3 regions of the Mucilaginibacter celer genome follow, and region 2 is predicted to be linked to each of the others. Evidence: riboswitches for the same ligand, from Rfam matches in the RefSeq annotation. Region 2 holds a riboswitch; each other region holds the start of a gene.
The links. Region 2 has a riboswitch for cobalamin ahead of HYN43_RS21835 (TonB-dependent receptor plug domain-containing protein). Riboswitches for the same ligand answer to the same signal wherever they lie in the genome.
Positions count from the first base shown of each region.

Region 1: another riboswitch for cobalamin. It lies ahead of metE (5-methyltetrahydropteroyltriglutamate--homocysteine S-methyltransferase); the one in region 2 lies ahead of HYN43_RS21835 (TonB-dependent receptor plug domain-containing protein).
Region 3: another riboswitch for cobalamin. It lies ahead of HYN43_RS09450 (TonB-dependent receptor plug domain-containing protein); the one in region 2 lies ahead of HYN43_RS21835 (TonB-dependent receptor plug domain-containing protein).

Region 1 covers NZ_CP032869.1:2,456,790-2,467,167, forward strand. Annotated here, with positions in the region: gene HYN43_RS09790 (DUF2185 domain-containing protein) at 1-199, shown strand, start outside; gene HYN43_RS09795 (hypothetical protein) at 208-867, shown strand; gene metE (5-methyltetrahydropteroyltriglutamate--homocysteine S-methyltransferase) at 904-3,228, opposite strand; cobalamin riboswitch at 3,416-3,606, opposite strand; gene HYN43_RS09805 (glycoside hydrolase family 32 protein) at 3,681-5,216, opposite strand; gene HYN43_RS09810 (aldo/keto reductase) at 5,336-6,319, opposite strand; gene HYN43_RS09815 (putative quinol monooxygenase) at 6,331-6,621, opposite strand; gene HYN43_RS09820 (NAD(P)H-dependent oxidoreductase) at 6,593-7,225, opposite strand; gene HYN43_RS09825 (LysR family transcriptional regulator) at 7,330-8,232, shown strand; gene HYN43_RS09830 (hypothetical protein) at 8,288-8,605, shown strand; gene HYN43_RS09835 (histidine kinase dimerization/phosphoacceptor domain -containing protein) at 8,665-10,378, opposite strand, start outside.
Region 2 covers NZ_CP032869.1:5,289,856-5,300,233, reverse strand. Annotated here, with positions in the region: gene HYN43_RS21845 (cell surface protein) at 1-485, opposite strand, end outside; gene HYN43_RS21840 (YncE family protein) at 516-1,661, opposite strand; gene HYN43_RS21835 (TonB-dependent receptor plug domain-containing protein) at 1,663-3,738, opposite strand; cobalamin riboswitch at 3,844-4,045, opposite strand; gene HYN43_RS21830 (PQQ-dependent sugar dehydrogenase) at 4,389-5,564, opposite strand; tRNA gene HYN43_RS21825 (tRNA-Ala) at 5,828-5,904, shown strand; gene HYN43_RS21820 (translocation/assembly module TamB domain-containing protein) at 5,967-10,378, opposite strand, start outside.
Region 3 covers NZ_CP032869.1:2,366,127-2,376,504, forward strand. Annotated here, with positions in the region: gene HYN43_RS09440 (SIR2 family NAD-dependent protein deacylase) at 1-470, opposite strand, end outside; gene HYN43_RS09445 (DUF6580 family putative transport protein) at 558-1,121, opposite strand; gene HYN43_RS09450 (TonB-dependent receptor plug domain-containing protein) at 1,161-3,110, opposite strand; cobalamin riboswitch at 3,228-3,424, opposite strand; gene HYN43_RS09455 (SRPBCC family protein) at 3,566-4,300, shown strand; gene rplT (50S ribosomal protein L20) at 4,408-4,752, opposite strand; gene rpmI (50S ribosomal protein L35) at 4,835-5,035, opposite strand; gene infC (translation initiation factor IF-3) at 5,132-5,698, opposite strand; gene thrS (threonine--tRNA ligase) at 5,700-7,625, opposite strand; gene HYN43_RS09480 (menaquinone biosynthetic enzyme MqnA/MqnD family protein) at 7,910-8,653, opposite strand; gene HYN43_RS09485 (histidine phosphatase family protein) at 8,659-9,285, opposite strand; gene mqnE (aminofutalosine synthase MqnE) at 9,422-10,378, opposite strand, start outside.

The DNA of each region.
Region 1 (10,378 bases), 2.8 Mb from region 2:
TGAATTAGATAGCGGCTGGAGGTTTTTCTCCGGAACTGAGGATCAGGCTTATGTTGATGACCCGAATAACACTTCGGTTTATGATGTGAATACCATTGCCAATTATGATCCTGCAATCATCCCTTATCTGAATTTGCCCGTTGGAGCTGAACTGGAGCGTGTGCGGGGTACGGATGAGTTTGATGTTTTGGCGGGATAGTTTATTATATGACAGTTGAATTAATTCCAGTGCTGGAAATTATCGGTGGTCACCGTTCAGAAATACCCGAACCCAAAAGCTGGCCGTATTGGGAACATCCGGATGAGTGGGATAATTATAATTTGAACCGCCTGTTAGGTAGCGGTTTTACAGATCTGGGGGCACCTTATGCGCCGGGTTCACATTTTTATCGTTTATCAAGCATTACAGAAATAAACATTACAAAAGTCGTCCGACAGCATCTTTCCGATTTTTTCAAGGGTGTGTATAAACGTGACGGAGTTTCTCCGCTATTTGGCGGGTGCGTTTTGAAGGTTAATGATAAAGATATATTTTTTCCTCAATGTTGCAGCGACTTAAGTGATATAGCGTATTGGGAACACATTGCAGGCAAACACGAATCCGGATACTATCAGGGGCATCCCCAACCCTATTTACAAATCGGTAAACAGCATATTCTGTTCGATTTTAAAACAAAAGAATTTGATGAGCCTTTTGTTCCGCCCGTGCCCGTTGATGAAATAACGATCAGTAAAGATCTTTTAACGGAAGCCGCTATAAAAGCAAAGGCCGAATTGCATGATTTTGCGGCTACGTTAATAAAGATAAACCATAGCAACACCTTAAATGTTCCTGATATAGATAACCTCCTGATATGGGACTATTAAAAGCCGCGCGCTGCTCTAACGCGCGGCTTAAATCAATTAAGAAACTATATTATCAGTAACGCTTTCCCGAATAACCTTTGCCGCCTCAACCATTTCAATTAAAGCCCGTTTGGTTTCATCCCATCCGCGGGTTTTTAAACCACAATCCGGGTTTACCCAAAGCTGGGCATCCGGAATAACGGCCTGCGCTTTTTTCAACAGGCTGATCATCTCCTTACGATCAGGCACACGTGGCGAGTGGATATCATAAACGCCGGGGCCAATCTCATTAGGATATTTAAAATCAGCAAAAACATCCAGTAGCTCCATTTGCGATCGGGATGTTTCTATCGTAATTACGTCGGCATCCATATCGGCTATGTTTTTAATGATATCGTTAAACTCGGAATAGCACATGTGGGTATGAATTTGCGTGGTGTCCTGAACGCCGCTGGCCGAAATGCGGAACGCTTTAACCGCCCAATCCAGGTATTTATCCCAATCTGTTTTGCGTAAAGGCAGGCCTTCGCGTATGGCGGGCTCATCTATCTGGATAATTTTGATACCTGCCGCTTCCAGATCGCATACCTCATCGCGAATGGCCAGGGCTATCTGCGTACAGGTTTCAGAACGGGGCTGATCATTCCGCACAAACGACCATTGTAAAATAGTTACCGGTCCGGTCAGCATGCCCTTCATCCACTTCTGCGTTAAAAACTGCGCATAGGCCGACCATTTAACCGTCATCGCTTCGGGCCTTGAAACATCACCATAAATTATAGGCGGCTTAACACAGCGGCTTCCGTAGCTTTGCACCCAGCCATTGGCGGTAAAGGTAAAACCGGCCAGTTGCTCGCCGAAGTATTCCACCATATCGTTACGCTCAAATTCGCCGTGTACCAATACGTCGAGGCCAATTTCTTCCTGCCATCTTATAGCTTTTTCGGTTTCAATGGCAATCAGTTTATCGTATTCGGCTTCGGTTAGTTCAGCCTTTTTTAAACGGGCGCGCCAGCCGCGCACCTCGGTAGTTTGCGGGAACGAGCCAATGGTTGTGGTGGCAAAAAGCGGCAGGTTAAGCACCTGCTGTTGTAATGCCTTACGCACAGGAAAACCATTTTCTCTTTTAGCATCATTTTCGGTTATAGCACTAACCCTGTCTTTAACCAACTGGTTGTGAATTAAGGTTGATGTACGGCGCGCTTCATTTGCTTCGCGATTTTTAGCCAACTGGTGCAGGCTGCCATCGCTTACGTTAGAGTCCGATAATTTGGCCAGCAATGCCACCTCGTTTATTTTTTGACGGGCAAAGGCCAGCCATTGTTTAATTTCGGGAGTAAGTACGGCCTCGTTAGTTTCGTTTTGCAAATCGCAGGGCGAGTGAATTAACGAACATGAGGGGGCTATCCAAACACGGTCGGCCCCTATCCCATCTATAGCTTTTTTGATGATGCCGAGCGAATTAACAAAGTCGTTTTTCCAAACGTTGCGGCCGTCAACCACACCTAAAGACAGTATTGTTTTGGCTTGCAGATGAGTAATTACCTCATCCAACTGCTGCGGAGCGCGCACCAGGTCGATATGCAGGGCATCAGCCGGTAATGAAGTTGCCAGGGCGGTATTATTGCCCAATTGCTCAAAATAGGTTGCCAGCATTATTTTTAGCGATGGAAACTCTTTTTTTATCGCCTTGTAGGTTTCTTTGAAAACCTGCTGTGTTTTTTCATCCAGATCAAGAGCTAAAAACGGCTCATCAAACTGGATCCATTCAGCGCCCAAAGCCTTTAGTTTACCCAAAATATCGAGGTAAACGGGCAACAGGTTTTTAACCAGGTAGATCCTGTTAAAACCGCTCTCCTTTTCTTTACCCAATAACAGGTACGATACCGGGCCAATCAATACCGGTTTGCTGATAATGCCCAATTGCTTAGCCTCGTAAAATTCATCGATAATTTTGGTAGAGAAAAGTTTAAACTGCTGATCTTTATAAAACTCCGGAACGATGTAGTGGTAATTGGTATCAAACCATTTGGTCATTTCCATGGCTACTACATCAAGCCCTTCCTTTTGATAACCACGGGCCATGGCGAAATACAAATCGAGCTCGGCATTGCCTTTTTGGTTAATCACCTCGTGGTAGCGTTTGGGGATAGCACCGAACATCAGGGAATGATCGAGCACCTGATCGTAAAATGAAAAATCGTTTGAAGGGATCAGATCGATGCCTGCTTCTTTTTGCAGCAGCCAGTTTTCTTCGCGGATGTACTTACCTACCGTAAGCACATTTTTTAACCCCGTTTTGCCTGCCCAGTAATTTTCGCAGACTTTTTTTAATTCGCGCCGGCTACCAATACGCGGGTAGCCTAAGTTTTGCGTTAGCATGTCTTTTAATTGATTAAATAAATAAATCGGTTAAAAGCCCTTTAAGCTAAGCTTCGCAATGTTTTGTTGATATGAAAAATTGAGAGAAAAAGGGATGTACAGGCACAGGCCACTACCGGGCATAACACGCCCAATAAAAGCAAGTAAAATCAAAACCCCTCGACCAAAAGCTTCATACCGCGAAAGCATTGTCAATTCAGTAGCAGGCAGGTCTCCTGACTTGTAACATTTTTGCCGCCCTTCCCATTTAAATTAATAAACAGTGGACATAAATTGGCAAAAACCTTTGTGTTACTTACAGTTGCGCGACAGTTAGTGATTTGCACACTATTCCCTATTAATCTACAATTAAGTAAAACCCGTACCGGTTGATGAAGTAAAGTAAAGAACTATGGTGGCAAATATAGTGATATCGGATATTAAAGCGGCCTGGGGGCGAATTAATATTTGTATTACTTATTACCATGGATAGACACCAACCCTGAAACCGATGGCTGCACAATATCCGATACTTTTAATATCTCAATATAAAGATGAGTGTACGGCTTGTGCGGAAAACATACCGCTGTCATGGTAGTTAACCCTCCGTCGGCAAAAAACTCAATGGATGATGCATCGATAATTAAATGAATATCGGATGTTTTAGGAAAAGCTAATCTTGGCGCGTAAGCTGTTTTAGCAAAATTGGGGTTAAAATCCGTTTTGCCGGATGCTGAGCGATCAATGTAGTAATTGCCTGTCTTGTTGTCATATCCGATAACCATCGTTTCGCCCTCGTCGTTTGATAGCTTAATCCTGAAGCCGGGTTTATTGCGAAGCTTTGCATCAAACCTGTACTGCTTATATTGTTTGTTAAGGTTTGCCAAAATATCCTGACCTGCTTTAACGGTTGGTTTTAAAACCAAAGTTTTTGCGGTAAGCGCATTAAGCTCTTTAGCCGGGGCGGAAGCCAGCAATACCTCATTATTAACCGCTTTTAAAGATAATTCGCGGGGGATAGTCATGGCGTTACGCCATTTTTCGGTAGGTACCTGGTTGGCATATTCCCAGTTGCTCATCCAGCCCAGAAAAATTTTGCGGCTGCCTGTATTGCCCCAGGTAATGCCTGCATACTCGTCGGGGCCATAATCCAGCCAGCGGGTTTTGGTATCGCGCGGGGTAAATTTGCTGCCATTAAAATCGCCTGTAAAATACTGCGTTGCCGAACCGCCGTTAGGGCCACCGGGATTAATATTTACAATAAGCACCCAATGTGTTTTCCCATTTAATTTAAGTGGAAACAGATCCGGACATTCCCAAACACCGCCGTGTGCACCTATGGTTGCGCCAAACTCGCTTTCTTTTTTCCATTTTTTTAAATTAGGCGATGAGTAAAAAGTAATCCTGTCTTTAGTAGCCAGCGTCATTATCCATTTTTTTTGCCGGGCATACCACATCACCTTCGGGTCACGAAAATCTTTAATTCCCGGGTTATTCAGCACTGGGTTGCCTGCGTATTTTGTCCAGGTAATGCCATTATCCAAACTATAGGCGAGGCTTTGGTTTTGATAATTATTGGTGCCGGCCTTTTCGCCGTTAGGGTTGTGATGTGTAAAAATGGCCACCAAAGGTATTTTTCCCTTTTTACCCAAGCCCGAAGTATTGTTTGAATCAACAACGGCGCTCCCCGAAAAAATGTAGCCCAGGCTATCGGGATATAAGGCAATGGGTAGCTCTTTCCAATGAACAAGATCGGTACTGGTGGCATGACCCCAATGCATCGGCCCCCATACGGTAGCATCAGGATAATACTGAAAAAACAGGTGGTAGGTATGATTAAAATAAACCATCCCGTTAGGATCATTGATCCAGTGCGCTGCAGGCGAAAAATGAATTTGCGGGCGGTATTGATCCCGGTAGGTTTCAACATCGTGATTTTGAGCCGTGGCTAAACGCGGCAATATAAAGCAAAACACGGCCAGCAGCAGGAGGCGTTTATTAGTCATCATAAAAAGGGAATTAATTGGTTTAACTAAAATAAGTAAAAACAACTATAAACAACTGCTCCCGGATACAAAAAAGCCCCGGCTTCAATAAACCGGGGCCACAACTCAGCTAAAATGAATCCTTATACTTGTTTCAACCAATCACCTATCATTTTCAGCTCATCTTCACTCAAACTAAAGTTCATCGCGGCAGCATTATCAGCAGCCTGTTCGGCATTGCGCGCTCCGGCTAATACAATGCTGATGCCCGGTTGCAGGGTTGTCCAACGTAAAACCAACTGCGAAAGGCTTGCTTTTTTTGCCTCAGCCAGTGGTGTTAACTTATTCAATAATGCCTTTATCTTTTCAGGATCAAACTGCCCGAAATAACCATTGCGGTGGTCATCGGCCTTTAACTTAGCTTCTTTAAAATACTTTCCGGTAAGCAGTCCCCGTTCCAGCGGACTGTAGGCTATAATGCCGATGTTATTTTGAATGGCATAAGGCACCACATCTTGTTCAATGCTACGGTTAAGCATGCTGTAAGGCACCTGGTTTGATGCAAGGCCGATGGTTTTACCGGCCTCCTGCATTTGGCCAAGGCTGTAATTGCTTACACCCGCTGCCCTGATTTTACCCTGTGCTATCAGCTGGTTTAAAGCATCCATGGTCTCATCAATTGGCGTTGTACCATCAGGCCAGTGCAACTGCAGCAGGTCAATGTAGTCGGTACCTAAGCGTTTCAGGCTTTCTTCAACCTCTTTTATCACATTAGCTTTAGCGGCATAACGGTAAACCGGGATGCTTTTGCCATCGGCTCCGGCATCAAAAAAGTATTCGCCTTTCCCCTCGTTACTGCCATCCCATACCAGGCCAAACTTGGTAAGTAGTTGAATTTTGCTCCTGTCTTTACCTTTTATCGCTTCGCCAATCAATTCTTCACTTAAGCCAAAACCATAAAACGGCGCTGTATCAAGCGTGGTAACACCATGATCTAATGAGGCATGGATAGCATTAATCGAATCCTGTTTTTCATTACCGCCCCACATGGTGCCGCCTATGGCAAAAGCGCCGTAAGTAATGGCCGATAAGGCGAGGTCTGTATTTCCTAATTTCCTGTATTCCATTGTTTTGTTAATTATGCAACACGTTGCGTTTTGTAAACTATTACCTCACCATCCAACATTTGGCCGGCTTGCTGGCCAAATTGCAGGTAATGTGGTTGTTGTGTATGCTGTTCAAAGCCAGCGGCATCCTGCCATATTTCATGAAAAATGAACAGGTTTTCGTTTTCATTGTCCTGGTACAGTTCGTATTGCTGGCAGGCTGCTTCCTGTTTTGAATTGGTTACAAGCTGTTCTAAAATTGGCTTTATCTGGGCGGCATAGCCCGGTTTACACTTAAGCAGTGCGGTTAAGTAAATGTTCATGTTGAGTGTTGTTATTGATAAATAGTTTGTCGAGGTGTTGGCGGTAACGGTCGAGGTCTTTTATAATGTCGGCGTTCTTTTCTACATCATGAAAGTGGATGCTTTCTAACGGCTTCATACCTGTAAAAGCATTCATGCGGTGAAAGCCGAACAGTACGCCTTCGTCAACACTGCGCTCGTTAAAAAACTCTCCGGGTAAGGTAAATGCTTCTTTAGGCGCGTTCCATGAGGTGGTTAGCAGGTACTGTTTGCCATGCAGCATGCCGCCAGTACCATAGTTAACAGTAGGATTGGCTGCCGAGCGGCCATCGCTTTTATAAATACCGTTTTGATGCCCTTCGGTAAATACCACATCAATATATTGTTTAAAACCGTGCGGCAGGCTAAACCACCATACCGGGGTATGGTAAATAATTACATCGGCCCATTTGTAGTTTTCTACTTCCTGTTTAGCATCGTAAGGTTTGTTGATATCGGTATGGCGAACCTCAAAACCGGCGTTATTTTCAAAATAATTTACGGTAGCATCAAGCAGCGTTTTATTAAACCTACCGCCCGAATGGCCAAATACCTGGCCGCCGTTTATTACAAATATGTTCTTCATTTTTAATTTTCTTTTTGTTTGATGATGCAAAATTAATTCGCGCACATCTACTATTAAAATAGTATAAATTATACTTTTGTATCATAATTATAATAGATAAAACCATGGTAAATCTGGAATGGTTCCGCAGCTTTAAGGCTATTTATGAAACCGGCTCGCTTACGGGCGCTGCCGAAGCCTTGTTTATTTCGCAGCCGGGCGTTAGTTTGCATTTAAACTCGCTCGAGGCTTATGTGGGCTATAAATTGTTTGATCGTACCTCGCGCAAAATGGTATCAACCGAGCGGGGCAAAATCCTGTACAACTATGTGCAGGAAGCGGTTTCACGATTGGAGGATGCCGAGCGGCATTTTCATAAAAGCAACGAAAAAGACATACCCACTATTAACATAGGCATGTGTTTTGAAACTTTTCAATTCACGCTCGAATCATACCTGCCTACCCTGCCCTTTAATGTGTTCATCAAATTTGGCGAATACCCCGAAATGCTGGCCGACCTGGATTCGGGCGTACTGGATATGATCATCACCCCACAAAAAGGCGATTACAAAGGGCTTGAATACAAACCCTTTTTTAAAGAAAAAATAGTGGTTATTGCCGGCACCCAAACCAATACTGCTGGTCTCGACCAATTGGTAAGCGAAAATGATGTACAGGGCGTACACAACTGGCTCATTACCCAAAAATGGTATGGTACCGCCAGCGATATGGAGCACCTGCGCCGCTTTTGGCATGCAAACTTTGGCAAACGCCCCGATTTTAAACACAATTACATCGTACCCAACATGAGCTCTATCATTCGCTGCTTAAGCAATGGCAATGGTGTGGCCGTAATTCCCGATTTTTTATCGAAAAAGGAGCTGGACGCCGGGCATGTTCATATTTTATGGGATGGCTTTAACCGGGTAGAGAATACGCTTTATTTCGGCGCCCGTAAAAAATCTATTTACGCTGAGCAAATTAAAATGATTGAGGAGATTTTTGTAAAGGAGATGGTGGGGATTTAGTATGTTTGGCTCCGGGCATCGCAATGTTTTAAACTTACAACCTAAAATCTGATCAATGGACAATATCTCATCAAGAAAATGCCCCAATTGCGGCGCAGGGTTGATACCTGCAAATGCCGATACATTTCAATGCTCGTATTGCGGCAATTTTCTTACCTTAACTTTAACTCCTGAAGAAGCATACCAACCTGTAAGCAATGCCCAAAATGATGCCATTGTGGATACTCCAGAATCTAATGAAGACCTTTTAAATGGCGCAGATACCGAAGGTTCTTCAACCAAAGGGCAGGCAGAAGGTATGCTGGTAGCCTTACTTTTGTTGGCGGCTTTAGTTATAATGGTGGTGGTAATAATTGCAAATAACCGCGGCTAAACGGAGGCGGCGGAAGTTTTAGCTATAGCTTTTTGAAATAGCCGGAGGCATACAAAAAATCAATGATCTAAAACAGCAAACTTCACCGTTATATGTACGCCATTATTGTTTTCGATATAAAAACTGCCGTTTAACTGTTTCGCCAGGCCCTTCATCAAATCCAGCCCGAGCGATTTATGTTCGATAGTTTCATGTGCTGCCGGTAAACCGATGCCATTATCCGATATTTTTAATAATAAATATCCCGGATCATCTTGCTTTAAGGTAATTGTCACTATCCCTTTTTGCTCATTCAAAAATGCGTACTTAATGGCATTTACAATGCTCTCTGTAATAATCAGGCCCAGCGGTACGGCCTGGGCAACATCCAAATCCAAAGGTTCAATATGTTGTTCAAAAACTACTTCATTGCCGCTGTCAAAACTTTCATGCAGGTAACGCAGCAGCTCGCTGATATACCCGGATATGGCAATGGTAGCCGTATTTTCGTCCTGGTAAAGCTTTTGATGAATCAGTGACATGGCCTGCATCCGGCGAAGGCTATCGTTTACCGCCACCCGGGCAGCATCGTCGCTAAGATACACCGATTGCGAATAAAGCAGGCTCGTTACCATTTGAAGGTTGTTTTTTACCCTATGATGTACTTCCTTTATCAGCCATTCTTTTTCTTTAAGCAGTATCTCCTGTTTGTTATTTAGTTTTTCCAGGTAAATATTTTTCTGATCCAGTTCCTGTTGATGGGCCTCCAGCACACGGTTGCTTTTTTGTTTGGTTCGATACCTGCTAAACAGCAAGCCCATAATAATCAGCAATAACACTACACCCGCCAGGGTTATATTCTTTATTTTGTTGGCATTATCAACCTTTACACGCTGCAACTGGTTTTGATTGTTAAGCAATTCAATATCCTTTACTTTTTGAGCGGTTTCGTATTGCACCTGTAATTCTTCTATCTGCCTGCTTTTAGTTTCATTAAAGATCGAATCGCCTAATATTTTATTTTTCATTAAATTTTGTGTGGCAGAAAAATAATTCCCCCCTGCCGAATCTACCTTATAAAGCATTAGATAGATATCTTTAACCGTAGATGCCGAGTTAGTGCCCGGCGAAGCATTTAGTGCCTGTTGCAAAAAATGCCCGGCCTGTGCATATTGCTGTTTATTTATAAAATACCGCCCAAGCTCATAATTAACATCGGTGGTTACTTCATTATCTTTTTTTAATTGCGGGGCCAGTTTAATTAGTGCCAGGTAATATTTATCGGCTTCCCTATTCTGCCTTGCAGCATCATAACAATAGGCCAGTGAGGCAAGCAGGCTTGCTTCCGCGTGTACACCAATTGGTTTGTTTTTAGCTTTGATATCCAGTATGTAGTTAAGAGCCTCATCTTCTTTTTTTAGCTTTATAAGTTCCCGGGCCAAAAAACCGGCGTCTCTGAAAATGTATATATTTCTTCCATCTGTAAACCGCCTGTCTTTAAGTAGCTTTTTATACCATTCCACACTTTTTTCATGCTGACCTAATTCCCTGTACATATTGGCAAGCCTGCTGTAAAAAGTAAGGGCCGCGGCAGTATCATGCGTAGCCTCCATACTTTCTATGGTTTTTAAACCATAAAAAATGGCTTTGCTGAAATTGCCCTTATTGCGGTATGTAAGCCCAAGCAAATCATAAGTATAGTGCAGGTTAGGAAAGCCTATTGCCCTGTAGCGCCGAAGCACCTCCAATAGTTCGGTTTCTGCAATATCCAGTTTGCCCTGTACCAGATGTTTA
Region 2 (10,378 bases):
GTTACCGAGTAGTTACGTATGTAGCCATCCTTGTGCGATGCACTTCCTTCAATCTCGTACCAGGTATCATCGGGTTTGCCGTTGCCGTTTTTATCCTGCATTACCCAGATCACGCCGGGTTCGGCAAATTTTTCGAAGGCGTTGCCGTAAACCACAAAATCTGTTTTGCCATCGGCGTTCAATACGGTATGATCAAAGCCTACAACAATGTAACCACCCCAGCCGCCAAGGCTTACCAAACCCTGATCTGTTTTAAGGGTTGCTTTAGCCGCCGCAGTATCACCTAAGCCGGTATTAGTAAACTGCCCCGGTGCAGGGTTGAAATCAAACAAAGTGGTTACGTAAGCATTACTTGAGGGGGAAACCGGGCGGATCGGAGCTTCCTGCGGTTTAACTTCGGTAGTTTTATCCTTTGTGCAGGATGCCCAGGTAAAGGCGGACAACGCGCCGAGAAGTATCAGTAGTTTAAGTTGTTGTTTTTTCATAAAAGCTGGTTGTATTTAAAATGAACTGGATTAATAAACAAAGGCCATGTGCGCCGGGATATCGCCCCCTACTACCTGCCATTTTTTGCGGCCGTTTTTGTCGAAACAATAAAGCGTACCCGATGCCACGTAATTGCCGGCATCGGTAACAAAAACATCTTTGGTTAGGGGGTTAACGGCAATGCCGTAGGGTACTACAATTTTCTGGTCGGTACCATCGGTAATAAATTTGCTGCTCAGCACGGTTTCGTCCTTGACGTTGAGCATCGAATAACTGATAGTATTTTTTTGTTGCGGATAACTCCATTCGGTACTGTAGATGTAGGCGATATCATCATCAATCCACAGGTTGCTGGCAGCTATGTCAAATACCTTTTTTACTGCATCCGTATGGGTATCTATTACAAATAATTTGGATGGGATAGTATAGTAGTCGCCGCGGGAGGTTACGTACAGGTCGCCGTATTTATCGGCTTTTACCCTGTCCAGGTTAATGGCTACATCAATGCGCTTGGTTTCGGTAAACGAAGCCAGATCAATCACTGAAACAGTACGTTCGTAATCGGTAGGACTATAGCCGCCCGAATTGGCTATATATAATTTCTCGCCTACAATAGCCATTTCTTCCGGCTGCCTGCCAACGGTTACCCTGTGGGTGATCTGTAAGGTGGTAGTATCAATTTCGGCAACGATACCATTGGGCGCTTTAGGATCGCCAACTTTACCCAGATAGGCGCTTACATAGGCTTTGTTGTTATGAAAAGTTACATAGCGGCAGTTTACAATATCTATCTGCCCTAATTTTTTGGCAGTTTTAACATCCAACACCTCTACCTTATTAGAGATATTGACCACCACATACATTTTTGAGCCATAGATGCCAATATCATTACCTACATCCCCCAACCCTTTAGTTACTGCCGGGTTGGCTTTATTATAAATATTGCGCTCGTAAATACCGGTGCGGAAGTTCACAAAATCCAACGAGGCTTTGTTCATGTTCATGTTGCCCTCGTTAAGCAGGTACATACCCTTGATGGTGCTTGAGGCATCACCGGTAAAAATTTGTTCAACCTGCCCGGGTATTACCTGCGGGGCCTTGCGGCACGATACCGCAAGTAATACCACAAACAGTGCAACGGGTAGATGTAGGGCTATTTTAAATTTCTTTATCATATCAAATGCTATAACTTAGTTTAAAGCGGTAAAAGCGCCGCGGCATCGGGAAGTTGGCAATGATCTCCCTGTCCTGGTTCAGGATGTTATTTACCTCGATACTGAACCGGGTTTTATGCCTGTAAATTTTGGTGAGGTAGTTTACAGCCAAATCATGTGTATACCATGGCTGTAAGTAGTTATAAATATGGTTTTGATCATCGCTCAGCTGGCTGTAGCGCGAACCGGTGTACAGGTAGCTATAATTAAAGCCGAAACTTTTATAATCTGCCGATGCCGTAAACGACACACTGTTGGTTGGCACGTAAGGGATGTTATAGTGATAGGTTATCCCGTTATCGGTATAAAAAGCCTGCTGCCAGGTATAGTTGATGGTAGCATTCAAGCTAAGATCCCGCGAAACCTGTTTGGCAAGCTGCATATTTACTTCAGCGCCTTTGATATTAACATCGCCCAGGTTATACATAGTCCACCTGAACAGGTTTAGGCCGGGGGCGGCGATGATCTTGTCTTTTACTTTGTTATAATAAGCATCGGCCTGGATGGAGAATGAAGAGATAAATCCATCAACAAAATGGCGGTTATAGGTAGCGCCGATATCGTACTGCTTTGCATATTCGGGTTTAAGCAGCGTATTGCCAACAAAGGTGTAATAAAGCTCATTAAGGGTAGGCAGGCGGAAAATGTTTTTATAAAAGGCGCGCAACATCAAATCAGGCGAGACCTGCAATGATGCCGTCACCGCCGGAGTGTATTCTGTTTTATTACCGGCACCTTCATACAACTTTACCCGATCATCAACAAAAGTGCCCAATACAGATGCCTGAAGGTTAAAGCGTTTTAACTTAAGCTGCGAGGCTAAAGAAACCAGCTCCTGGTTGCGTGTTGGATATGGGAAACGATACAGGTTTGCATCGAGGGTATTGCGCAGATAATCAGTAGATAGATCAACATCCCAAACCGGCAAAATACGATAACGGTTGGCTACTGAAAAGTAAAGCTCGTGCTGATTGAAACGGTTATCTAAAAAGCCAGTGGTAGTAACAAATTCGGGGTCGAGATAGCGCAGATAATCATCAGCATATTTTGCAATGAGGCCTATGGTGTAACGCTTGTGCGAATTACTTTCATAGTTGGCCTGGATAAACTGGTTGCGGTCCCACTGGCGCTGAGTATAGTTAAATTTATTAGATACGATAGCGCCCGGCAGCCCGCGGTTTGAGGTATAGCTGTACACCTTAACATTCCATTCGCCGCTTTCCGAATAGCTGTTGATACCACCTTCAACCCGGTATGATTCTACATCAGTATTGTTACGTACCGCCGTGGTGTCATAAACGCCGTTGGTATACCTGAACTTGTAACGGCCGTTGGCTTTTATCCATTCGGTACTGAAATAGGCAGAGGTGTTTTTATTGATCTTTTGCTGCCACAGTACAGAAGGATTATTAAGCCCGAACGAACCTGTTTTATAGCCGAAGCGGATATGCGTATGCTCGTCTGGCTCAAATTTAGGCTTAGCACTTTGCAGGTAGATGGAACTGGCCGCCGAGAAACCTTTGGCCGCCTGGAACGTTTCGCTTTTCTGGCCGTTGTAAAGATCAACCTCGTCCATATTATCGAGCGAGAAACGACCAAGGTCAACCTGCCCGTTCTGGGCGTTTTGCAGTTCTACACCATCGTAAAATATAGCTACGTGACTGCTGCCAAGGCTTCGGATGTTAACTGTCTTCAAACCACCAACGCCGCCATAATCTTTCAACTGCACACCACTAAAAAGCCGGAGCGCATCGGCAACCGAAAGGCTATTGAGCCTTTGCAGCTGCTCGCCTTTTAAAACCTGAACCGGTGTGGGGGAAATATTACGAACATCGGCTTTGGCACCTTTTATCTCTACCTGTTTAAGCTGATGAATTTTGGCTGAATCTTTCTGAGTGGTATCTTTTTTTACAACCCGGTTTTGTGCCGAAACCTGCGCACAACAAAAAACGCTTGCCATCCCGAAGGAAACAAGCCATACGATGCCTTGAATACAGCCATTACGCTTTGCGGGCGTTTGGCGCACAGTTAAATCCATGAGTGTTGTGGGTTAAAAAAACCTCACAGCAAACAGAACGACGAATAACAAAAAATGAAATACACGAAAGGTATCCTCATTCCAGCTTCAATCCCCGAAAGCTATGAATCAATATGTGCTATGGCAGGTATTCTGACTTACTCCCCCCGGCCCTGTCTTCCCATCAGCCAAACGGCTAACAGTGACAATAAGAATGGGCTTTGGTGTTATGGAGCTTACAGCTGCGGGACAGTCCCGGATTTACACCGGGTTCCCTTTTAATCACGGGTGTTAATTGTATCCGTGAACCAAAAGCAAGGCAAAGGTATGTATTAAAGTTTTAATTAAATAATGGGGAATGTAAAATGACCATTTGGGAGGGGTGGGGTGTGTTGGGGAGGGATAAAACAGAAATGTCATTGAGGTAAGTAAAAGCCAGGCCTATGAAAGAGAATATGAGATTAGGCGGGCGGGCCTGTCACTCTGAGCCTGTCGAAGAGTCGCGCGTAAAGGCCCTGCCCACCATGCCTCGACGCGCTCAGCATGACACCCATTTTAAACGTCATGCTGAACTTGTTTCAACATCCCACTTGCTAAGCAACCATGCTAAGCAGCGCGGCTACCTTTCCTGTGGGATGCCGAAATAAATCGGCATGACGTTAAAGCAAATATTACTTCCCTATCCTATATAAATTACCATTATCAGTAACACCGTACAAAGCGCCATCCTTCCCGGTAACTAATGATCGCCAGCGTTCGTTTTTATCTTTAAGCAAGCGTTCTTCGGCCACTACTTTGTTGTTTTTAATCACCAGGCGGGCAATATGCGAGCCGCCGAGGGCACCAACAAACAAATTGTTTTTCCATTCGGGAATGAGGTTGCCGGTGTAAAAAGTGATGCCACAGGGCGAGATGCTCGGATCCCAATAATATATTGGCTGTGTAACGCCCTCCTTTTGCTGGATGCCGTCCCCTACCTGTTTCCCGCTGTACTCAATGCCATAAGTAACCACCGGCCAGCCATAATTTTTACCCGGCCGGATGATATTGATCTCATCGCCACCCCGCGGGCCAAATTCTGCTTCCCATAACTCGTCGGTTAAAGGGTTCATGGTCATGCCTTCGGGATTACGTAAACCATAGGCATAAATTTCGGGTAACACACCACTCTTGCCGGCAAATGGTCCGCCGGGAACAGGTTTGCCATCGCGGGTAATGTGTACAACCTTGCCTACTGCGGCACCCAGATCCTGGGCTTTCATGCGGATATCCTCGGCACCGTGCTCGCCGGTACTTACAAATAAATTGCCCTGCTTATCAAACACCACGCGCGAACCGAACTGCAAATGACCATTATAAGCCGGTTTGGCATGGTAAATTACCTGTACATTTTCAAGCTTGCTGTCATCGGCAGAGAGTTGTCCTTTAGCTACGGCCAGTTGAAAACCGCCATCAGCCTGCTCAGAGTAAGTCCAGAATAAGGTGCGGTTTTTAGCGAATGCCGAATCGAAATTAACATCCAGCAAACCGCCCTGGCCGCCAACGGCAATGGCAGGCAGGCCCGTAATGTTTTTATCAAAGCTGCCATCGGCCTTTAATATCTTCATGGCACCGCCTTTCTCGGTAATTAAAAAGCGGCCATCAGGCAAACAACGCAAAGCCCATGGCGATTTAAGTTGTTTATTGATCACCATAACATTTAGTTTGGTTTGGGTTTGCGTACCGCCTATGCGGGTTTGGCCCGCAACGGCAGGTTTATAATCGCTGTTTGCTTTCTGGGTTTCAACCGGCGGCAACGACTGCGCTTTTACCTGCCCGATGAAAGCGCCCGCGCATAAAGCAGCCATTAAAATAGATTTGTTGGTTATTGGCATGATGATTAACTGTTAACAATACAGATGTCGGACTCAAATATAACCAACAAAATAAAATGCAGGGTGGTTTTTGTGTATGGGTTTCGTTACACGGGGGTGTTAGTGATTAGAGGGTGGAGATTAGAGGTTAGGTTTTAAAAAACTAATGATTAAGAGGATGTTAAATTGCGCCTGCTAAAAAAAATAAATTATATTTTAGATATGTGCAACTTATACTATATTTGCAGCCCACCAACGGGGGATTAGCTCAGCTGGCTAGAGCGCTTGCATGGCATGCAAGAGGTCATCGGTTCGACTCCGATATTCTCCACCACAAAATATCAGGCACCTGCAAAAGCAGGTGCTTTTTTTTATCAAATCTTTTAATCTGAATGTTTACTGATCCTCATCCTCATCATGCTTTACTGCCGGGGTTGATGAATTAGGGTTTGGAACCGGGTTAGGGTTAATTGGGGCATTCTTCCGGCGGCCCTGCCTGAAAATATTGCGGATAAACTCGCCGAAAGTGTCAAAATCCCGTTGATATACCAGGCCAAAACCATTTACATACTGGGTAAGTGAGGCATCGGTTAAACTACTTAGCGTTACGTTGTTTAGTGCCCGGTATGAATAGCGCGCGGTAAGGTTGCCATCCCGCCGGATTTTATATAGGATCTCAAAATCCCGTGTCAGGGTATTGAATTTTTGGTTAAACAGGTTGTTGTTATTGCTGTTGAACAAATCGTTCGAGCCATTGTTGCTGTACAAGCTGCCGCTAAAGGATAAGCGGTTATCATAAAAACGCGCTGCAATACTGGCATCACTAAACGACCGGATATTTAAATCGAAGTTACGGATGTTTGATTGTGCAATCAGGTTGTTCAGCTTATTAAATGCAAACTCGCTTGCCGCCTCGCCGGCCGTTCCTAATACCTGGTTTGTTAAATCGTTGCTGTTAGCCGTAAAGTTACGACGTACTATAATGCTGATGGCCTGCTGGCTGCGGTTATTGGCGTCGGCAAGATAGGTGGCAAGATCATCCTTAACCGATGGATCTGTAGGGAAGTTAAAGTCGAAATCAATGGTTGGTTGCAAGAGCGATTTGGTCAGGATCAGTTCGGCCTGTACCAGGGTTTGCTGTCCGGCAGATGGTGCCTGTAAACCCGCGGCTGCATACAGCGGCGCTTTGGTAGTACGCACCTCGTATAGTGCACGCAGGTTAATCTCTGCGTTTGACGGGTTGCCTGTCCACCTGATGGTACCTCCCTGGCTTACCGTAAAGTTTTTGCTGATAAAGTTTTTGGCCGTGAACTCAAACTTGCCCGACGAGATGAGGTAATCGCCGTACATTTCAAAATCGCCCAGGCTGTTGATGTTCAGTTTCAGGTTGTGCGCAACGCCGCTGCCTTCCAGTCTGCCGTAATCAGTTGCTATCCGTACAGTGGTTTGTTCGTCGGCGCTTAAATCAAAATTAAGGGTAACGCCGTTAAATGCCTTTTCTTTGGGGGCAACTTTGGCGGTATCGCTATGGCTTACAAAGGTTATAAAATCATAATTGCTGGCAGTTGATGAGGTATTGAGCGGGATGTTAAATACCGTGCCCGCATTGGTGCTGGCCGTGATATCAATTTTCATGTTATCAACCGGGCCTTTAAAACTGAAAGTGCCTGTACCATAAGCCGTACCATAATAAAGGTGGTTGTCCTTAAAGCTGGTATTCAGCGCCATCAGGTTTTCGGCTTTCAAGGTAACATCAATATCCGGGTTAGATAGGTTATTCAAATTCACCGTGCCATTAGCGGTGCCTATGCCTTTTTTAATATCGTGCAACACCACATCCTTAAGGCTGATAATGCTGTTATTAACATCAAGCCTGTTATTAATAGTGTAGGCCGTTTTTAAATAGTTAACCGTAAGCCCGGTGTTAACCAGGGTAAGGTTACCGTTAAGTTGCGGGTTGGAGAGTTTGCCGGTAAGCTTCAAATCGGTTGAGATATGACCCTTGAGGTTTGATACCAGGTCTTTTACAAAAGGCTCAAATATAATGGCCTCGGTCTGGTTCATTTTTACATCAAAATCAAGATTGTTTTCAACGCTGTCGCGGGCAAAATAATATGAACCGCCGATGTTCATTGTCTCGAGGCCACGGTTAATAATATTCATGCTGATATCGGCCTTTTTACGATCATTACCCAGGCTTGAAGTAAGCTTTACATTGCCCACCAGCGTTTTGTTCATGGTAAGCGAATCGATGGTGAGATGTGAATCAACGCCGGGCGATTTCAGTACCGATGTGGCCTTAATATCCCCGTCAAGATATCCGTGTAAAAATATGCCCGATGTTTTGGTAAGCTGGTTAAGCGTACGCATGTTAAACTTCTGGAAGGTAAGCTTCAGCTCATCGGCCGGGTTATCAGATATAAAACCATCGATAAACACTTTTTGCGGTCCGTTTGACAGCTCGAAGCCCGAGATCTGCGTTTTGCCATCCAGCAAACGGATGCGCACCTTATCTTCTATTTTCCATTTCTCTTTTTCCAGTATCACATCCGATGGCAGCAGTGCAAGTTTGGCCGTTGTATCGCGCCCAAACTCCACAAGGCCGTACAAATCCAGCTGGTTTACGGCGTTTTTATCCGAAAGCTTGATGTTGAAGTTAAGGCTATCATGTTTCAAAAAGTTGGTAATGTTGATGTCTTTTATAAAAAGGCTATCAGTTATATCAATCCTTTTGAGCGAGAGGTTGACACCGAGCATATCATCGGTAGTGTTTTCATCCAGGATAACATCGTGAAACACTATTTTACCATATTTAAGTGTTTTGATATAGCCAGATAGGGTAGCGGTTTTATTGTCCGAGTCAAACTGCCCTACCAGGTTACCTTGCTCCGGAATTTTGATATCGGGTGCAAAAACTGCCAGCAATGGGTCGAGATTTTTAAGTGTGAGGTTAAAATCAAACTTCTCGGGCTTTGGCGGCACAATAGTAGTTTTGATGGATGGGATATACTTTTTAACGATGGTTTTAAAGTACGATGGCAAGGTAGCCAGATCATACTTACCTTTAATGCTGCCATCTGCGAAGTCTGAACGTAAGGTAATAGCCCGGTTGGTACCCTGGCCTACAGCCGAGAGGTATAATGAATCAACTACATAGTTATGGTTTACATCAACTATCCTTGCAGGCGAAAACAGGATTTCTCCCTCCAGGTCGTGCAGGTCATTACCCCTGAATTTGGTTTTAAGTTGAGTACTGATGCTGATGGTATCTTTGCTAAAGCCAAGCTTGTTAAGATTGGCTTCCTTGATGTTGGCAGCCAGATCATAAGTTGGTAATGCCGGGTTGAGGTTTACTTTGCCTTTTAAATCAAGCTTAATATTCTTGTCGTTAACGGTAATATGGGCGTCGGCCAGTTGCCTTATAAAAGTACCTTTAACCTTTAGGTTGTTATAGGTGTATTTGTTATAAGTAACATTGGCAATTTTGGCATCCACATCTTCAACCAGCGTTTTTATTTCGCTGCCGCTGCCTTTTATGTTAGCCGCAAAAGTAGCCCGACCGAGGTCTTTTTCATCAATCAGGCTGCCCAGGTCAAAGGCATAGGCATTAACCCGGCCACTATAACTTGGGCGGTCATTTTTATCAATTTTCAGGTTGATATCCGAATCAAACCTGCCGAGCGCGGTTTTGAACACGCCATAGGCCACAAAGTCATTTTGCGAACCGGTAAACCTGCCACTGAAATTGAAGTTGCCGAATTTTGAAACCACAGATGGCGCTTTGTTGGTAGCATCGCCCGAAAACCGGCCGATCAAATAATCCAGATCTTTTTTGTTGGATGCCACCTGGTCAAATTTCAGTTCGAGGAAGGCATTATCCCAATCAGTAAGGTTATGCAGCTTGAAATCGCCTTTTAAAAATGTAGCCTGCCCGCCGGTAATGGTAACATGTTTGGCGTTAAGGTTATTCACTATGCCTTTGGCCTGCCCGTCGATACCCAGATCAAAACTCACTTTTTCGAGCGCGCTTGTAAAATATGCGATATCTGATGATGAAATGCGCGACGATTTAAAGTTTGCATCCATGCGCACCTTATTTTCAAAATCATCAAAATCATCAAATGATTTAAATTTCATCCAGAAAAAATCTTTCAGGTCCGACCGAGGGGTTTGGATCGCCAGCCGGTTCAGTTTAATCTGGTTGGTATCGATAACGGCATCCGATGAAAAGTGTTTAACCGTGAAACCACTCTTTTCGTGCAGACTCAGGCTTTGGATATTACCCTTAAACAGGTGGCTCTTCAAATCCATGCCCAATATCACGGTGCTGAAATGTTGCACATCCAGGTCGTTAAAATTAACACCTGCCATTACGGTATCGCGCAGGTGATTTTTGTAACGGAAATGGAAATTATTGATGGCGATCCTGTCGAAATTCAGCGTCCAGGGTTTGCTCGCTGTTTTTGCGGGTTCCGGCTTTTTGGTAGTATCGCCCGAGTTAAAATAATCGATAATAAACTGAAGGTTGGTGGTGCTGTCCTTTTGTTTTTTGAGGTAGAAAGAGCCATTATCCAACTCGATATTAGAAAAATTGATGGTACGCTGCTTGATACTGCTGAACAGGTAAAAATCCTTAATATCAACCGCAAGCTTGGGCGTGCTTAAAATAGTGTCCTTTTGCTTATCAATAATGTAAAGCCCTTCGATAACAACCGAACTGAACGGCCTTAAATACAAACTCTGGATGCCTACCTTGGTATGCAATTCACCAGCCAGGTACGCCGCCGCTTTTTTTGCGGCCCAGGTTT
Region 3 (10,378 bases), 2.9 Mb from region 2:
GCTGCCCGCTCAATCATCGGCACAGGCTCGCCAAACCAAACCACATGCGCGCGCAGCTGCGAACCCAATTCGCACTTCTCGCCCATTTTAAGCTCCCAGCCGTCAATAGGGTAAGTAAGCTCCGGGTTGATACTCGATTGCGAACGGGTGATAATACCGTGGAGGTGAACCACGTTTGTTGAGCCTGCACGCTCGTGCAAATCATCAATATTTTGAGTAACGATAGTAACCCGGTGCTTTTCCTCCAACGCTGCGAGCGCATAGTGAGCAGCATTGGGTTTTGCCTCAAGCACATTTTTGCGGCGCTCGTTGTAAAACTGCTGCACCATTACCGGGTTCCATTCCCAGGCCTGGGGTGTGGCTACATCTTCAATATTATAGCCTTCCCAAAGCCCGTCGCTATCCCTGAATGTTTTTAAACCGCTTTCGGCACTGATACCTGCGCCGGTTAGCACTACTATATTTTTCATGATTATTTTAAGTAGATAAAGACCATAAGGTCACAAAAAAAGCGGATCGCCTTTCAACAATCCGCTTTAAATTTAAATGCTTTTATATTATAAAGCCAATTGCTTTTTATCCTGCAGAAAAGTGTATTTGCGTTTGGCCAGCTCAAAGCCGCCAAATAGTATAGTGCTAAATACAAGCGTACCGTAAATAAGATTATATTCAAACGGAATAGCTGCTACTAACGATTGGCCGTAGCCGGCAAGCGTATGCGGATACAGATCGCCCGGAAAATCGGTAAGTAACCAGTGGATAAGCACCGGGGCAGTTGAGGCAAGCAATATGTTTTGCACATTTACTTTTTTAATTAAACTACCAACCGTTACCATCAATATAAAGCTTATATAAACCCAAAAAGTTACGGTGTAACCTAATGTAACTGTTGATGTACGTAAGTAATTGATCAGGATATCGGTAAAAAACAAGGTGGCAAGCACTACCACATAGCCTTTCCATTTTTCCTTAAAGTAAACTCCGCCAAACAGCGCGACAGCACCTACCGGGGTAAAATTACTCAAAGCCGGAATGTAAACGGCAAGCACCCTGAAAATGGCCGCTACTATAATCATTGCTATCAAAAACAAATTACGTGTGTTGTTATCTTTAGTGGTCATGCGGTAAAATTACTTATAAATCCGGATAATATAAACCTGCTATCTAAATTGGTACCTGGCACCCAGCATAAAATTAATGCCGCGGGTATTATATCCTAACCAATCTACGTATTTGGTATCGAAAACGTTGTTCAGATCGCCAAAAACATTTAGATTTTTTGTTGCGTTGTATTCAAGGTGCACATCAACCAGGTTGTAGTGCTTTAAAGTAACAACCTTTGTTGGATAGCCGGAAAAATCCTGGTCGGTGCGATTGCCTGTGTATTTATAATTGATACCAAACAAAAAATCAGTTAAAACCTGGTAGCTTACATTGGCACCGAAGGTGCTTTTTGGTCGGCGGTATAGATTGTTGGTTTCCTTACCCGCTTCATCAGTAAGCTTGCCGGTTACGTAAGCAAAGTAAGCCGAGGCGTTGAGTTTGTTTGCGTGATATTTTAATTCAGATTCGAAACCTTTATCTTTTTGCAACTGCCCGTTCTTGTAAAACGAGCTATACGGCGGCGCTGATTCAGAAAAAAAGTAAATTACGCCTTTGGTATTGCGCTTAAAAAACTGCGTGTTAAACGAAAGTTGGTTTTTCAGAATTTCCCAATCAAATCCGGCCTCGTAAGATGTGGTGATCTCCGGGTTTAGCTTCTGGTTTCCATATTCAGAATACAGTTGATAAAGCGATGGCGATTTAAATGCAGAGGCAATAGTACCGAATATCTTAAATTGATCGGCCAGGAACAGGGAAGGGTTTACCGTATAGGTAAATTTATCGCCATATCTGCTATGGTGATTATACCTGCCCCCTAATTCCAGGTGGAATATATCGTACTTGAAAAACAACGAGGTGTAGGCGCTGAAAATATTGGTAGGCGTATCACCGGCCTTTATAACACTGGCTGGTGCCGAATAGCCTGTGGCTTCGTAAAGGCTGTACTGGCTGGTATTGCTGTATTTGAAGGCAGCACCACTTGTAATATCAAGGTATTTGTTAGGCTGATAATTGAACACTGCCTCGGCGTTAGTTATTCGGCCGGTATTTTTAGTTACCTGGTGCGTGCTGTCGTTATCAGATGGCAGGTTGGTAAAGTTATTTTGAACTGTATTTTGTGATACGTTTACGTTCAAATCGCCTTTTGGTAAAATCAACTTCGCGCCAATACCGCCAAATACAAACGTGTTTTTATAAGTATAGTCGTTGTCCCCTGCAAAAGCACCATAAGGCAAATCGCCGGTATTGCGGCTTGCCTGAAAGTTGCCGTTGATGATAAATTTTTGCGACAAATACTGGCTAAGGTTTACACTTGCCGAACGCTGATGAAAACCATCTTTTTTAAATGCGTTGTTGCCTGATTTATCTGTGGCCGCCGAGAATCCCTTCGAATCTGTATTTGAAACGTTAACTGCAAGGGCTGTATTTTTTACTTTTCCGCTTACCGATGCAGCTTCCTTAAAAGTATTATAGCTGCCGCCGGTAAACATTAAGCTTCCGGTTATACCCTGCGCTTTTGCTTTTTTTGTGATGATATTGATCACGCCGGCTACTGCGTCCGATCCGTATAGCGAAGAACCACTGCCTTTCAGTATTTCAATATGATCTATCAAATCCAACGAAAAAGCATTCAGATCATAACTACCATCAATACTTGAAGCATTGTTTACCGGGAAACCATCAACCAAAATTAATGTGTTACCGGTTGAAGCGCCACGCAGGTAAACCGAAGTAGCTATCCCCGGCGCGTTGTTAGCGCCCGAAAATGTAACGCCGGCAACGTTATTTAGTAATTGAGGCAATGATTTACCTTGCGACTGGTTAATCTGGGCAGAGGAAATAACAGTAACTACCCTGCCAATATCTGATAGTTTTTTAGGCGAGCGGGTAGCGGTAACCACAACCGTATTTAATGTTTTGGTAGTATCCTGTGCATGCACGGTATCAAACGTAGCAAAAGGCAACAATGCTAAACCAAATAAAAATTTCAGGTAACTTTTTTCCATGTAGTATTTATTGATTGAAATAAATGCGTTTTAAAGCGGCAAACACGGAAATGAAGAAAATGAAAATGCGCTAACGGATGGCACTCGCATTCAAGCTTCAATCCCCGAAAGCCTTGAATAATATATAATGCTTTGGCAGGTCTTCTGACTTACTCCCCGTTTCCCCGGCCTTCCCTCCTGCTTTACAGAAAGTGACCTTACAGATTTGGTAACAGTTACAGAGCTTACAGCTGCGGGACAGTTACAGATTTACACTGTATTCCCTTTTAATTCATTTACACTATTTAATGAAACCTAAAGCGCCGTAAAAGTAATGTAAGTAAAGCAGAACCACAAAACTGTAGCAGGAACCGTCGATGCAAGGAGTTGCACTTGTACTAAAAAGCAATAAAATTCACTTAAACAAAACTTTACCACAAGCTATGGTGTTTAAAAAACATAAAGTTTAAAAACCTATGGCAACTACAATAGTAAAATATACCGATAATTACCCCGTGCTGTACGGCGACGACCGCATAAATCTGAACTGGCCCGAGCGCCTTACCTCCATTGCCGGGGGGATGAAAATAGGCTTTTCAGGCTTTAAAAACATTTTCAGTAACCCATTCGCGAGCATTGTAAAGATTGGCGCTGGCGGCTACCTTTTAAACCGTGGCATAACCGGCCATTGCGAACTGTATAAACGCATTGGTAAACTATCAACCAATCCCATCAATATTAATATCCGCTCATCATTCACCGTTGATAAGCCAAGAGAAAAGGTTTACCAGTTTTGGCGTAAACTGGATAACCTGCCGCTGTTTATGAAACACCTGGAAAGTGTGGAGGTAATAGATGCCAAATACTCCTATTGGGTATTAAAGCTGCCACAAAACGTAGCCACGGTAAGTTGGCATGCAGAAATTGTGCATGATGAACCTAATGAAATGATCGGCTGGAGCTCCCTGCCCGATTCTATGATCAATAATGCGGGTAAAATCCGTTTCCAGGATACTGTTGATGGCACCGGAACTGTTGTTGATGTGGTGATCAGCTATCAACCACCTGCAGGCGGCATTGGCGCCGGAATAGCTAAAGTGCTTAATCCGGTATTTAAAAATATGGTTGATAAGGATATCCAGAACTTTAAGCAATACATGGATATTAATAATGATGCGGATGAGTTTGCTGAAGTGATTATTATTGAATAGATAAAAGCACTCTATTCACAATAACGGTTTCAATCAACCCAAATAATCTCCACAAACTAAAAAAGGCCGCTAAAAGCGGCCCTTTTTGGATATTATCTAAACGATATTTATTTTACTGCATCAACAACTGCTTTGAAAGCATCCGGGTTGTTCATTGCTAAATCAGCTAATACCTTACGGTTTAAACCGATTTCTTTAGCAGCTAATTTACCCATTAACTGAGAGTAAGAAATTCCGTGCTGACGGGCACCAGCGTTGATACGTTGGATCCATAAAGCTCTGAATTCTCTCTTTTTGGTTTTACGGTCGCGGTAAGCGTACTGTAAACCTTTTTCAACTGTGTTTTTTGCAATGGTATAAACCTTGCTACGTGAACCCCAATAACCTTTGGCGAGGTTCATGATCCTTTTCCTGCGTCTTCTCGACGCTACTGCGTTAACTGAACGTGGCATCTTGTGTGTTTTTTGGTAGTGAGTGCCTGCATCTTGACTGCCGGACTTAAAACTCTAATACCTGGTTTTTAAAAAATGTGAATTACTTTCCGATACAAAGCATACGTTTTACGTTACCCATATCAGCATCAGATACTAAGCTGGTGTGACCAAGGGCACGCTTACGTTTTGTAGACATCTTGGTTAAGATGTGGCTTTTGTATGCGTTTTTTCTTGCGATTTTACCGGTTCCAGTAAGCTTAAAGCGCTTTTTTGCACTGGAATTGGTTTTCATTTTTGGCATAACTCTATTTTATTTGTGTTTAGATAATCAACGTTTCTCAACGTTTTACTTTCCGGCATCTGCACATTTTTAATCTGCACATCTGCACATATAAATCTATTTCTTAGCTGCTTTAGGAGCAAGGGTTAAAAACATCCTTTTTCCTTCAAGCTTAGGTAATTGCTCTACTTTACCTACCTCTTCCAACGCCTGAGCGAAACGAAGTAACAGGATCTCGCCTTGTTCTTTGTAAACAATAGCACGGCCTTTAAAGTGTACGTAAGCCCTTACCTTTTCGCCCGATTCAAGGAACTTGATGGCATGCTTCAGTTTAAACTCAAAGTCATGATCATCAGTGTTCGGTCCGAAACGGATCTCCTTAATAACCGTTTGCTTGGCATTGCTTTTAATCTCTTTAAGCTTTTTCTTTTGCTCGTAAATAAACTTATTGTAATCAGTTACTTTACAAACGGGAGGTACTGCGTTTGGAGATATTTCAACCAGGTCCAGTTCAAGATCGGCGGCAATTGCCAGCGCATCCCTTAATGAGTATACGCCCTGCTCAACGTTATCACCTACAAGGCGAACTTCCTGAGCCCTAATGAATTGGTTAATGTTGTGTTCAGCTTCTTTTTTCTTAAAAGGAAGCCTTGGTCCTCTATTGAAAGGTTTGTTTAATGCCAAGTTATACTGTTATTTCTTTTGTTATTTGTTCTTTAAATTCTTCAATGCTCATACTTCCCAAATCGCCGGCGCCGTGTTTACGGACAGAAACCAGCCCTTCGGCAGCTTCTTTTTCACCCACAATCAGCATATAAGGGATTTTTTTAACTTCAGCGTCGCGGATTTTACGTCCAATTTTTTCGTCCCTAAAGTCAATTAGCCCGCAAATATCGGAATCTTTTAATATATCAGAAAGTTTTTTTGCATATTCTTCATATTTTTCTGATATAGGCAGGATAATGAACTGCTCAGGAGATAACCAAAGCGGGAAATTACCGGCACAATGCTCAATCAATACCGCGATAAAGCGCTCCATCGAACCAAACGGTGCCCTGTGGATCATTACCGGGCGGTGCTTCATATTATCGCTACCAGTGTATTCCAACTCAAAGCGCTCTGGCAAGTTATAATCAACCTGGATAGTGCCTAACTGCCATTTACGGCCTAAAGCATCTTTCACCATGAAGTCCAGCTTCGGACCGTAAAACGCTGCTTCACCGTATTCAACCACGGTTGGCAAGCCTTTTTCGGCAGCGGCTTCAATAATCGCGTTCTCGGCTAAAGCCCAGTTTTCATCTGTACCGATATATTTGGCGCGGTTTTCAGGATCGCGTAATGATACCTGCGCAATGTAGTTATCAAAGCCTAATGCCTTAAATACATACAAAACCAGGTCGATCACTTTTTTAAACTCATCCTTTACCTGGTCCGGGCGGCAGAATAAGTGCGCATCATCCTGAGTAAAGCCACGTACACGGGTTAAGCCGTGCAACTCGCCGCTTTGCTCGTAACGGTATACAGTACCAAACTCAGCAAAACGAACCGGAAGGTCTTTGTACGAGCGTGGTTTTGTTTTATAGATTTCGCAATGGTGCGGGCAGTTCATCGGTTTCAGGAAAAACTCCTCTCCCTCCTGCGGTGTTTTGATCGGTTGAAACGAATCGGCACCATATTTTTCATAGTGGCCCGAAGTTACATACAGATTTTTATGACCGATATGCGGAGTAATTACCTGCTCATAACCGGCTTTAACCTGTGCTTTTTGTAAAAAAGTAACCAAACGCTCGCGCAGTGCAGTTCCTTTTGGCAACCACAATGGTAAGCCCATACCCACTTTTTCCGAAAATGCGAACAGTTCCAACTCTTTACCCAACTTACGGTGATCGCGCTTTTTAGCTTCTTCGATCATGTGCAGGTATTCAGTCAGCTCGCTGGCTTTAGGGAAAGTAACGCCGTAAATACGGGTTAACTGCTTGCGTGTTTCATCGCCGCGCCAGTAGGCACCGGCAACACTCATCAGTTTAACCGCTTTAATAAAACCTGTGTTAGGGATATGCGGGCCACGGCACAAATCGGTAAAATTACCTTGCGAATAAAAAGTGATGGCACCATCTGGCAGATCTTTGATCAGGTCCAGCTTATACTCATCGCCTTTTTCGGTGAAATATTCAATCGCGTTGGCTTTACTAACCGGCTTGCGGATAAATTCTTCTTTGGTTTTAGCCAACTCGATCATCTTATCTTCTATCTGCTTAAACTCGTCAGAAGATAAAACCTTGTCGCCAAAATCAACATCGTAATAAAAACCGGTTTCAATTGCCGGGCCGATACCGAATTTAGTACCCGGATACAGGGCTTCCAAGGCCTCAGCCATTAAGTGGGCCGATGAATGCCAGAATGTTGATTTGCCGTCGGCATCGTTCCAGGTTAGTAGTTTTACATGCGCGTCCTGTTCAATAGGGCGACTTGCATCCCAAACCTGGCCGTCAACTTCGGCCGCTAATACGTTACGTGCTAATCCTTCAGAGATCGATAGAGCGATCTGAGCGGAAGTGATTCCCTTGTCATACTGACGAACGGAACCATCAGGAAGTGTAATGTTAATCATCTACAACTATGATTTTTAATTTATAAAATTACGTTTAACCGGTCACCTACAAAGTGACTTTATTTTTGTGGATACAAAAATAGAATTTTAAATAGCATTTGCTATTTAAATTGGTATTTATTGCCGGAAGATTGCTTTTGGGGGTGGCACGAAAAAAACGTCATTGCGAGGAACGAAGCAATCCCCGACTGTACAGGGCGGACTTGCTTAGCCTCTCTGCCTATTGGGGATTGCTTCGTTCCTCGCAATGACGTGGCGGAGTTTTATTAGTTTAAGATTTAAAACTATAACGCCTTGATATAATCCAAAAACATATACAATGCTTTCTTCTTATCCTCAGTCAAATCATAATCAATTTTCACCATCAAATAATCAACCAAATCAAAATCATCGCGCATATCCATTTCCTTAAACAAATCCTCACGATGATCCAGCCCATATTTAAGCGCCTGATTAAACTCATCCATAAACTCCTGCGGTATCGGCTTATTGGCTATCCAGGCGGCAAAGGTGAATGGCAGGCCGGTCATTTTTTGCCATTCTTCGGCAAGGTCATAAACGTATTTGTATTGATCTTTTTTGCCGAAAGTGCGGTCGCCTATTTGTACAAAGGCAGTATGTTCATCGGTTGAGAGCGAATAATCCGGCGCGTTAACGATCTGCTCCGGGTTTACCTGCCAGTGATTTTTCATCAACACACGGGCCAGGTTATTTGATGAGCGCGACTGCGGATCAAGCTGGATGGTTTTTACATCTTTAATATCACAATTACTGAAGATGAATACCGAATTAACTGCGCCAATGGCACCGATACAATAGTCGGATACTATTTCCCATTGAGGGAGGCTTAACGTTGCCGCTACTGGGATGAGGCCGATATCAACCACATCATCAATGAGTTTCTGCGCACAATCGGCCGGCATATCGAGGCTCAGGTCGATCTTGTTAATAATGTCGGTATGTTGGATGCCGTATAAAAAGGGTTTGGTATTAGTGTAGCTTACCGCTGATATTCTGATCTTATTCACAATAGCTATTTCTGTTCTTCGGAATGTTTTAAATGTTCGGCGTTGTTAAAATCGATGATCTCGAATTTTTCGCCATTGTAGGTTACCTTATAAAGTACCAGGTTTTGGTGCGGGAAGCTATCCATTTCGGATAGTGGTTTACCTGTAAGGATGCAAAGCAGTAAACGCATAGCACGGCCATGCATACAAATCAATACCGTTTTTTCTTCGGGGTGGCTCATGATCACCTCCAAAGCTTCGCGCTGGCGTTTCTCCACCTCCAGTGGGCTTTCGCCGCCTTCAAATTTGCTATCCAGTTTGCCATCCAGCCAATCGCGCATAATTTGCAAAAAAGCTGCTTTGTTGTCGGCGGTAGGAGCCTGCCCTTCATGCACTCCCCAGGCTAACTCATCCAAACCCGAAAGTTTTTCGAACGGGATACCGAGATCAATAAAAGGCTGGATACTTTGCTGGGTACGCTTCAGTGCCGAAATGTAAATCTTATCAAACGGAACTGCTTTATAAGCCTCAAAAAATTGGCAGGCCTGTTTGCGGCCTTCATCATTCAGGTCGGTATTAACTCCACGACCTTGAATAATGCCCAACTTATTAAATTCCGTTTGCCCGTGGCGTACTATGTATAAGGTTTTCATATTTTGAGCTGAAAGCTAAAAGCCGAAGGCTTAAAGCTTTCTTGCTTGTATATCTTATCTTTTTTTGCTTTAAGCTTTTGGCCTTTTGCTTTAAGCTTATTTATTTGCTTTAAGCTTTGAGCCTTCGGCTTTTTGATTAATTAATTACCGGTAACTTATAATATTGAGGCTTGGGTTCGTTCTCAAACTCAAAATTAGTGTAATCAGTTACTACATTATATAAGGTGTCGCGCTCAATTGGTTGGCGGCCTACATGTTTAATTAACTCAACCAATTGCTTGGTGCTCATGCCGGGATGTTGCTCCTCGGCGCCTGCCATCGAGTAAATTTTGGTGGTATCATCTAAAGTACCATCAATATCATCCACGCCAAAATTAAGCGAAAGCTGTGCGGTAGTACGGCTGATCATGGCCCAATAAGCTTTGATGTGATCAAAGTTATCCAGGTAAATACGTGCTACAGCGTAGTTACGCAGATCCTCAATAACCGAAACTTCCGGCACATGCGACATCTGGTTGTCTTTATTCCTGAATTTAAGCGGAATGAAAGTTTGGAAACCGCCTGTTTTATCCTGTAACTGGCGTAGGCGTTCCATGTGATCAATACGGTGCTTAAACTCTTCAATGTGTCCGTAAAGCATAGTAGCGTTTGAACGGCCGCCTAATTTGTGCCACTCCTCATGAATTGCCAGCCATTGATCGGCAGTACATTTATCTTTAGAGATTTGATCCCTGATCTCCGGGTCGAAGATCTCGGCACCGCCGCCTGGGATTGAATCCAGACCGGCTTCCTGCATCAGGCGCATGCCTGTAGCATAGTCGATCTTAGCTTTTTTGAAAATGTAGTGGTATTCAACCGGGGTAAGCGCCTTGATATGCAGCTCGGGCCTGTGGGCACGGATACGAGCGAATAATTGCTGGTAAAAAGGCACATCATATTGAGGCAATACGCCGCCCACAATGTGTACTTCGGTAACCGGTTCGCCATCGTATTTGGTTACCATATCAAACATCTCATCCATGGTATACTCCCACCCTTCCGATTTTTGTTTCAGCAGGCGTGAGTACGAGCAAAATTTGCAATCGTAAACGCA